DNA from 3 places in the Endozoicomonas sp. genome. Region 2 is predicted to be linked to each of the others. Evidence: predicted binding sites of a transcription regulator. Region 2 holds the regulator's gene; each other region holds the start of a gene.

Region 1 (3,261 bases), 1.7 Mb from region 2:
CTTTTCGAGAGAATTCCGGATCGGCTTTTTCACTGTCGATCTTGGTAATAATGCCAATTACTTCACGATTGAACATACTGGCAAAGCCTGGAGGGATCAGGTTCTGCTTTCTTGAGCAATCATGAATAACAGCAATCAGTTCGTAGTCAACAGACGATGACATCAGTGCGGCATAAAAACGACGGTTTTCAATAAACTCCCCAGGTGTATCGAGTATGAAATCACTGTACTCCATGGCCTGGGTTTTTTTGTACTTCAACTCCTGCCCATAGAGAGCCTGAGTTAATGTGGTTTTGCCTGAGGTGGTCGAGCCCACCAACATCATCTTTTTCATCAGGAGCGGGTAACCTGCGTAGGGGAGAACTTCAGGTTGTCCCTGAGCATATCCATGGCAGCATTCAGTCCGGCTTCAACACTGCCTACATCGCCAGTAATCACCAGGCAGCCAGAGAAACGATCCAGAAAACCGATTTCAACACCAGCCGCTTTGGTTGCAACGTCTGCGGCAATCATTGAGGCTTCGCTGGGTGTGATGGTCATAATGCCGATAGCGCTGATGGTTTCAGCATCAAGACCCAGTTTGATGACCAGGTCTTCTTGAGGGTGAGCAATCAGATGCGCCAGAGTGACCTGTTTACCCGGTACGTACTCCTGAATGATGCGCTCTTTCTTGTCGAGAAGGTTTTCCTGGAAGTTGCCACTCATGATTATTTACGACTCTTGTCTTGCAATTGATATGGCTGACGAAACGCCAGCCATATACGATTCATTACTGTTGCTTCTGGCGTGCAATCTCTTCCCAGTTAGCTGGGTAAGCGACAAACATAAAGCGGGCGAAGTCCGGGGCGCTGAACTGGATTGTTGATCCTTTTGGAATAAACATCACATCGCCGGCATGGCCAACCACTTCACGGCCGTCGATAATGATTTTCAACGTACCTTCTACGATGTAATCCACTTCGTCGTACTCCAGAGTCCACTCAAATGTGGTCTGGTGAATTTCCATCATACCGCAGCCAAGGCGAGGGCTTTCATCCAGATCAAGGATGTCGGTGATAAATACTTTGTCACCTGGGTTGCCTGTGTCAAAAGGTTTGCACTTGACGGTTGGGGCCTTGATCACCGCAACACCGGAAGGATCGGCGTGCTTCTCAAACTCAGGGGCAGCGGCCTGCTTGGTCAGCTGTTCAGCCACCACTTTACGGATGATTTGTTCCAGTGCTTCCGGGGTAATCTGATTCATGGTCAATCTCTTGAATACGATGTGAAAAACAGGATTATTTGAGCAGGCGCTTTAATACTTCCTGCTGAACTCGTTCGATATGCTCTGGGGAAGAGATATGGAATTCCCCGATAAGGAGCTGATGAATGCGCTTTTTCAATACTTCTACTGAGCTGGCCTGGGAGCTTCGGATAACCTGAATGCCCTGAATTTTTGCCAGATCATCGGCTCCAGGAGAAAGCAGCATGCCTTTTTCAAGGATGAGGCAACCATCAGAAACGAAGTCGTGAAGATTGTTGCGGGTGATGAGGCGGCTCATCGGCTCACCTCCATGTTGTCCACAATACCAACAATGGCTTCATCAACCGGGCCTTCAGAAGGGCGTATGGCTCTTCGGGCAGCACCACCCCGGGCGACCAGAACGATGTCACCAATGCCGGCGCCAACGGTATCAACGGCAACCAGTGACTGACCGGTTTCCTGTTCGCTGGGGTTGATCAGCTCGACGATCATTAATTTGAAGCCACTGAGACCATCCTGTTTGCGGGTGGCCCAGATGTTGCCAGTTACCTTGCCAATCAGCACTTGCCATACTCCCGGAAAATGGTTGGGCTCGAAATTTCAAGGTTGAACATTAATACAGGGGTTGAAAAGCTCAGTTGACGAAAGTCAGTTTTCCAGAAATCAGAAAATTAACCTGGATCAATATTTGGGCAGTTTTTGAGGTGTGCCTGGGTGTCGTTGGGTATCTTATCAGAGGGGGGCTGGGCGCTAATTCCATATTCACTGTTTTTGTCCCGGGACATGAATGTGGTTTGGTTGAGGCCGTGAACAGGCTTTCTCAACCAGTACTCCACTGTCTAGCCACGCTTGGGCAAGGTATCTTGGAACAACGCCTATGCTGAGACCAAGCTGAAATCATTGGTGTTCGACTCACCTTGATCAAGTGTTTGGTTTGAGTTTCTCTCTGCTTCGTCTAGCCTTTGTTCATACTATTTATTCTATTTTTCCTTCTATATGAATGATTTCACCATCAGCTGAGCTGATGGTCGTCATTTTTTTCTTTTGATGTGTTAATGGATTTCCTTAAAACCATTGCCTGTTAATGGCACAGGAGGTACAGATGACGCTGACCAACAAAGAAAAAGTAGTGCAACTGCTGAAGGGCCTGGAAACAGGTGACACCAGTGCGTATGCATATATAAATCCCCAGAAGTATGTGCAGCACAATCTTGGCGTTGCGAACGGTTTTGATGGGTTCAAGGCATTGATGTCTGACCTTCCGAAGGGCAGTACTAAAGTGGATGTGAAGCGGGTCTTTGAAGATGGGGACTATGTCTTTACCCATATGGATTATGATTTTTTTGGACCCAAAGTAGGCTTTGACATTCTTAAGATGGAAGATGGTTTGATTGTTGAACACTGGGATAACCTGACTGAAAAAGCCGCCTCTCCCAACCCCAGTGGGCACACTCAGACAGATGGCTACACGGAGATTACCGACCGGGACAGAACGTCAGAAAACAAAGCACGGGCTGCCAGCTTTGTAAAAACCATCTTGATGGAAGGACAGTTCGATAAGATCAGTGAATACATTACCCCCGGAACTGCTCATTACATCCAGCATAATCCAGTAATTGCTGATGGGGTTGAGGGTTTACAGGCTGCAATAGAGCACATGGCGGAGCAGGGGATTACCATGGAGTATAAGAAAAACCATAAAGTGTTGGGTGAGGGCAATTTTGCATTGAGTGTCAGTGAGGGAGAGTTTGCAGGCAACCATGTGGCGTATTACGACCTGCTTCGTCTTGAGGACAATAAAATAGTCGAACACTGGGGAGCGATAGAGACGATACCGCCGGAGTCGGAGTGGAAAAACAGCAACGGTAAGTTTGGTTTCTGACTCTAGTCCTATAAGCTCCAAAAAGGCACTAATGATGGTGCCTTTTTTATCACTGCCTCATGATCAAACTGGCTGGGCTATATTGAGCTGGGTAATAAAAGCTTCCATCTCAGAAAGGCAATTTCTAATGACGAAA
Region 2 (3,261 bases):
ATTCAATTCAGAGATTACTTCCGTGATGAGCTGGCCAGACTTGAGCCGATGATGGCAGACGGCCTTGTCAGCCTGAGTAGCGATGACATACTGGAAGTACTGCCCAAGGGAAAACTGCTGATCCGTAACATCTGCATGCAGTTTGACCATTACCTCAATCAACCCGAGATGAAAGAAAAGCCTCTGTACTCCAAGGTCATTTGATACATAAAGGGTTCCGTAGTTGTCACAAAACTTCGGAACCCTTTTCCAGCCACACAAAGCAACCACTGAAACAATTCTGCAAGAGTTGCCCCCCCCCCCACTCGCCTACCACTTATCAGAAAAAAACCGAAACTGACTACTATTTGTCACCACTCTCACATTGATTTACTTGAAACATAAGTGCAAAATCTGCCAGGTCAGTCAAATACCATGAACGAAAATTCAATCCTGTGACACAAGACAACGTCAGATTGATTTTCCAGGGATAAAGACATACAACCACCAGGAGCAATGACCGGTACTAAGTAGCTGACCATATGGAATCGAATATTTCTGGCTACTTGGGCAGGGACTATGCGAGGCACAACGGAGGGAGCATAGCTGTAGCTATGTGACCGGAGTTGTAACGACGCAGAGTGTCGGCACAAGGAGTCAGAAATAAATGGTTTCATATGGTTAGCTACTTATTATCAGGGTCAGCCCTGAGCTGGATAGACGACACAGCAGATGAAAGCTCATCGGAACATCCGCAGATTATGACGCCCTGCTGAAGCAGCACTAAACCCCTACTTTAGGTCTGCCCAGTTGCGTATATACCTGATTTACAGTCCGGTAACACTTTCCATAAAATGGTGTCGAATTTCGCAAATACGACTTTGAGGCCTCTCAATGACGTCAAAGCCCAACGTCCGACAGCCGAGCCATGTGGCCTGCAGAGACTGCAGCCTCAGCTCATTGTGCCTGCCACTGGCACTAAGCATTAAGGATATTGATCAGCTGGATCACATCATCAAGCGTGGGCGTCCTTTGAAAAAAGGCGAACACCTGTTTCTGGAAGGCGACCCCTTCACCAGTGTCTTTGCTGTTCGCTCAGGGGCTATCAAAACCTACACGGCTACCAATGAAGGTGAGGAACAAATCACCGGATTTTACCTGCCCAGCGAAATTCTTGGCCTGAGTGGCATGGACACCGATACCTATCCGGTTTCTGCCCAGGCAATGGAAACCACCATGATCTGCGAGATTCCTTTTGAACAACTGGAAACCCTTTCGGATCAGTTTCCGGAACTTCGTCGGCATCTGATGCGTCTGATGAGCAAGCGTATCCGTGAAGATCAGCAAATGATGATGCTGCTCTCCAAGAAAAACGCAGACGAGCGTATTGCCACGTTTCTGATCAACCTGGCCAGCCGTTTCCGCCGTCGTGGTTTTTCTTCCCAGTCGTTCCGACTCTCCATGTCGAGAAACGAAATGGGGAACTACCTGGGACTGGCTGTAGAAACGGTGAGCCGTGTATTCACCCGCTTCCAGAAGAATGGTCTGATCTCAGCCGTGGGTAAGGAGATCGAAATTCGCAACTCGGTTGAGCTCTGCGCACTGGCCGGCGGAAAAACGCTGGAGCCGAACCAGATTGCCACCAGCGCCTGACTTTATTCCCTAAAGAAGCTACCCTTTGAGGTGGCTTCTTCCTTTTATCCCATTGACTGATAGCGGCATGCTCTCTCCCATGCATACAAACGAAAGCTTATCCGTTCAGGAATATCTGCAATCCCAAATCAGAACCATACCGGACTGGCCTCATGAAGGTATCCTGTTCAGGGATATCACCACGCTGTTTGAAAACCCGGAAGCATGGCGCAAGACCGTCGATGTCATGGTTAAGCGTTATGAGAACCAGACTTTTGATCGTATTGGTGCTCTGGATGCCCGCGGCTTCCTGCTTGGCTCAACACTGGCCTATATTCTGAACAAGCCACTGGTGCTGTTCCGTAAGAAAGGCAAACTGCCTGGAAAAACCATCAGCGTAGAGTATGACCTTGAGTATGGAAAAGCAGTGCTGGAAATGCATGAAGACACCATGAATGCCGGTGAAAAAATCCTGTTGATGGATGACCTTATCGCTACAGGCGGCACATTGCTGGCAGCTGATCAGCTGGTCCGAAAAGCCGGAGCCAGCACTCTGGAAGCCGCTGCCATCATTAATCTGCCCGACCTCAAGGGTGCTGACAAGCTGAACGCAGCAGGCATTCCAACCTATACCCTGTGTGATTTTGAAGGCGAATAAGGCCATCATCAGTTCAGAATTTCAGGGATGATACGATATCTCTCATAGAGCCGACGCCTATCTTCCAGAGTCGGCTCCATGATCCTGTCCGGCAGGCAGGCAGAGAAGCCCTTAGCCGGAAGATACTTCCCCAGAAAAAAGGACTTTTCATATGGGAATCTGTGCCAAGGAACTGAGGCACTATGTTGTTCGCCCAGCACTCAAGCATCTGGGCATGTGGAGTCCAACTGCTGAAAACCTGCTCCTTGGTACCGCTGCAAGAGAGTCTGGACTCGGCTTTCACCTGAAACTTGCCAATCATCAAGCCCTTGGTATCTATCAGATATCACCACGCATGCACAGAAAGATCTGGGATCTGTTTCTTGCCCCAAACCCCGATCTCTCAAGCAAGGTTCGTGGACTGGCCAGCCAGCGAGAGTTTCTTTCCCACCCCCATCATGAACTTGCCACCAACCTGGTTTACGCCACGGCCATCGCATGGCTTATCTATCATCGATCCGGCATAAAGATAGAGAAAATTGATCAGAGCGATATCACCGCTATGGGCAAGTTATGGCAAAAGCAATTCCACAGTAGAAACCCGGGAACCATCCAGAGTTTCTGCGAAAGTTATCAAAAGATGATTATTGAATCAGGCAGCTCCACCGAGGAGTCAAAATACTTTAATCAGACTGCAGCCAAACCCGCCTGATACTATTTTACAGCCAGATGGTGGTAACCCAACTAACTGGATCGCGAAGCACACAAATAAAGACTAGCCGCCCCTTAGCATGCTTCGCGATCCCTTATACACACTATAACCCTCTGGCTTCTGCGCATTTAACACAAAGGTCAGCATAAGGCATAACCTCAAGGCGCTGAACAGGTATCTCTTTGCCACATGATAAGCAAAATCCATAATCCCCTTCAGTCATCCGATCAAGAGCCCGGTTAATTTTACCGAGTTCAATTACCGCTTCATTCCCAAGCGCATCAATAACTTCATCATTCTC
Region 3 (3,261 bases), 2.5 Mb from region 2:
CCAGAAGTACTTTCAACACTTTGGAGTAAACCCTGAGGTTCAGCAGGTAAACCTGGCCCCTATGCCCATCGCAATTCAGCGGTTGGATATTCCGGTAGATCGAGATAACAGCTACAAAACTTCTGCTGATTATCTTCTCAATCTTCATGAGCAGGATTTTGATGATTTGCACTATGTGCTTGGCATCGTGTCCAGCCACTGCTTCTTTGGCAAAGCGGTGATCCGTGTCGGCAGTAAATACTATGATCCAACCGATACCAATAGAAGCTTTACTCTCCCGAAAGCCCCATTCGTCAGTATTTACGAAATGCCAGTGAATGACCTGAAGGACTTTATGGTGGACAACAATAATGAGCTGCCAACGGTACTGAACTTGAAGGTAGTGGAGATGCTGAGCCAAAAGTAAGGCTATTATACAGTCAGGGTTTGGTTTTTGAGAGAGCATCTGAAGCAAGTTCAAACCCTGCTGTACTCTAGTTTTTAAAATATTTTCAATAGATCAATGGGTTATAAGTAATTTTATTGTTGCTTGTATCTTTGCCAGCGGGATGTAATTCAATATATTTCCCTCCGCTATTTCCTGGCGGAGGCCTGAGCCTCTGGAAGTTAACTTTGTTTGATCGCCAGGGGCTTACCTTTAAGTCCAGCATGAAATATCAAAATAACTGTTGGTCTGTGTCCCGGGTTAAACCCTTTATGCCATTGGTTTACCACATCGGCATATGCCTCTCCTTCCAGTAAGTGCACTTCTTTTCTTCCATCCTCACTTTGAAATACCAGCTCACCGCTCAATATAACCCCCGCATTGATAACAGGGTGGGTATGTAATGAGACCTGACCAGAAGGGGGAACCACAATTTTTACGACTTCAACTTCAGGCTGGCCTGAGCCATATTCCGGTAACAGGGAACCGTCCCAACTTGTACTGGTTAACAGCAATTCTTTCGCCTGAATGTCATTCATAACCAGCACCCTATTAAGTGATATCAGGCTTAATCATAGCTAGGGGTGTTTAGGTATGTTGGGTACTCAATAAAGAATCATTCTCAATTGTCGGTGCGCCGTGCTCTGTAGCGTGCTCGATAAGTTCCTACCCCTTTCAGTAATTGCCTCAAACCCGGCAAAAAATTGATCTGTGTCAATCGGTTATTGATTGACCTGCTCGTATTATCAGCGCCATTTCACCAGTTCATTATTTAAACAGAGATGCATTTTGTAAGGGTGCATTTCAACACTACTTGGTTATGTGCTGGTTCCCGGTTTTAGTGATAACGGTAAAATAAATGAAGAAACTTCTCGATAGTGCGCTGTCGTCTGTCATCAAACGAAGAACCTTTATGAAGTGGGGCACTGCTGCGGGCAGTGCCGCTGTTGTCGCTGGCAATGCTCTTCCTCTGAAAGCCATGGCATCTGATTCAGTGCAGGAAAAAACCGCTGAAGAAAAGGTGACCTGGTCTGCCTGTATGGTGAACTGTGGCAGCCGCTGTCCTGTTCAGGTTCATACCAAAGATGGCGTTATCACCCATGTTGAGTCTGATAACCGAGGCGATGACGTATACGGTGATCATCAGATCCGTGCCTGTCTTCGTGGCCGCTCCATCAAACAGCGGGTATACAATCCTGATCGTCTGAAATACCCAATGAAGCGAGTTGGCAAGCGTGGTGAAGGCCGCTTTGAGCGCATCAGTTGGGATGAGGCGCTGGATACCATAGCTAAACAGTTAAAGTACACCATCGACACTTACGGTAACGATGCGATCTATTACCAGTATGGTTCCGGTACTCAGGGCTATAAAACTGATGGTCCTTTTGCCTCCAAGCGCCTGCTGAATATGCTGGGTGGCTTTTTGCCTTACTACGGTAACTACAGCTGGGGACAGATTCAATTTGCTCTGCCATTTACTTACGGCGGTGGACGTCCAGCAGCATTCGGTAGTTTCACCAGCGAAATTGCTAACGCAGAACTGCTGGTCATGTTTGGTTACAACCCTGCAGAAACCCGCATGAGTGGTGGTGGTGAAATCTACGAGCACATTAACTCTGTGAACAGCAAGAATGTTCGCACCATCATCATTGACCCTCGTTATACCGACACCATGCTGGGCAAAGAATCCGAGTGGATTCCAATCCGCCCGGGAACTGATGCCGCCCTGGTAGAAGCGATGGCGTGGGTACTGATCAACGAGAAGATGGTGGATGAAGCGTTCCTCGAGAAATTCTGCGTTGGTTATGATGAAAAAACACTGCCAGCCAGTGCGCCGAAGAATGGCCACTACAAAGCGCATATTCTGGGTCAGGGTGCTGATGGCGTTGAGAAAACGCCAGAGTGGGCTGCAAAAATCACCGGCATCCCAGCGAAGAAAATCATTCAGCTGGCTCGTGAAATTGGTAATGCCAAGCCGGCTTACATCATTCAGGGTACCGGTATTCAGCGTCAGGCCAACGGTGAGCAGGCAAGCCGTGCCATCTGTATGCTGCCAATTCTGACCGGTAATATCGGCCTTGCTGGTACCAATACGGGCGAAATGCCTGGGAACTTCGGCTTCCCTGTGAAAACTCTGCCGGTTGGTACCAACCCGATCAAGACGACGATTCCATTCTTCAAATGGAGTGATGCGATTTGGCGGCACGCTGAGATGACTGATAAGACGGATGGCCTGCAGGGCGGAACTTCACTGAAGAACCCGATCAAGTTTATCTGGCAATATGCGGGCAATATCACGGTTAACCAGCACTCTGATATCAACCGGACAAAAGAGATCCTGTCCGATGAGAGTCTGTGCGAGTTCATTCTGGTGTTCGAAAACCATATGACGCCGACCGCACGGTTTGCTGACATTCTGCTGCCGGACATCACCACCATCGAAAATTATGAAGTGGCAAGCAACGGTTATGCATCAGGAAGTCTGGGTGCAGTGATTCCTCTGGTACCAGCGATTGCTCCGATGTATGAGTGCCGCAGTGCATATGACATCTGTGCAGGTATTGCCAAACGCTTTGGTCTGGAAGAGCAGTACACAGAAGGCAAAACCCATGAACAGTGGGTAGCAGAACTCTATGAGCAGATGCGTGAAGAGCAGCCTCAGGTTCCAATACTGGAAGATCTGCGTCGCGATGGCCCATACAAGCAGCTGGCACCAAAGAACATTCGCATTGCTCTGGAAGGTTTCCGCAAGGACCCAGTGAAGAACCCTCTGGGTACGCCATCCGGAAAAATCGAGATCTACTCCGAACAACTGGCGACCATCGCTGCAGAATGGG

What was found. The regulator FNR, encoded in region 2, switches genes on or off when oxygen is low (the NO sensors DNR and NnrR bind a similar motif). The targets are predictions, from matches to a motif close to TTGATNTANATCAA.
Region 1: ACOCLE_RS22135 (EutN/CcmL family microcompartment protein) is a predicted target of FNR. The motif match lies at 1,915-1,928, and genes of this name have one in related genera.
Region 3: ACOCLE_RS18435 (DMSO/selenate family reductase complex A subunit) is a predicted target of FNR. The motif match lies at 1,129-1,142, and genes of this name have one in related genera.

What each region holds. Positions count from the first base shown of each region.
Region 1 is NZ_OZ239981.1:4,922,694-4,925,954, forward strand. Features, by position in the region: gene ACOCLE_RS22115 (EutP/PduV family microcompartment system protein) at 1-322, opposite strand, end outside; gene eutS (ethanolamine utilization microcompartment protein EutS) at 334-705, opposite strand; gene ACOCLE_RS22125 (cupin domain-containing protein) at 770-1,243, opposite strand; gene ACOCLE_RS22130 (hypothetical protein) at 1,278-1,541, opposite strand; gene ACOCLE_RS22135 (EutN/CcmL family microcompartment protein) at 1,538-1,807, opposite strand; gene ACOCLE_RS22140 (hypothetical protein) at 2,346-3,125, shown strand; gene ACOCLE_RS22145 (MBL fold metallo-hydrolase) at 3,253-3,261, shown strand, end outside.
Region 2 is NZ_OZ239981.1:567,108-570,368, reverse strand. Features, by position in the region: gene hemN (oxygen-independent coproporphyrinogen III oxidase) at 1-204, shown strand, start outside; gene fnr (fumarate/nitrate reduction transcriptional regulator Fnr) at 910-1,632, shown strand; gene ACOCLE_RS02520 (adenine phosphoribosyltransferase) at 1,712-2,269, shown strand; gene ACOCLE_RS02515 (hypothetical protein) at 2,421-2,960, shown strand; gene ACOCLE_RS02510 (TraR/DksA family transcriptional regulator) at 3,064-3,261, opposite strand, start outside.
Region 3 is NZ_OZ239981.1:4,098,520-4,101,780, reverse strand. Features, by position in the region: gene ACOCLE_RS18445 (hypothetical protein) at 62-406, shown strand; gene ACOCLE_RS18440 (cupin domain-containing protein) at 607-963, opposite strand; gene ACOCLE_RS18435 (DMSO/selenate family reductase complex A subunit) at 1,284-3,261, shown strand, end outside.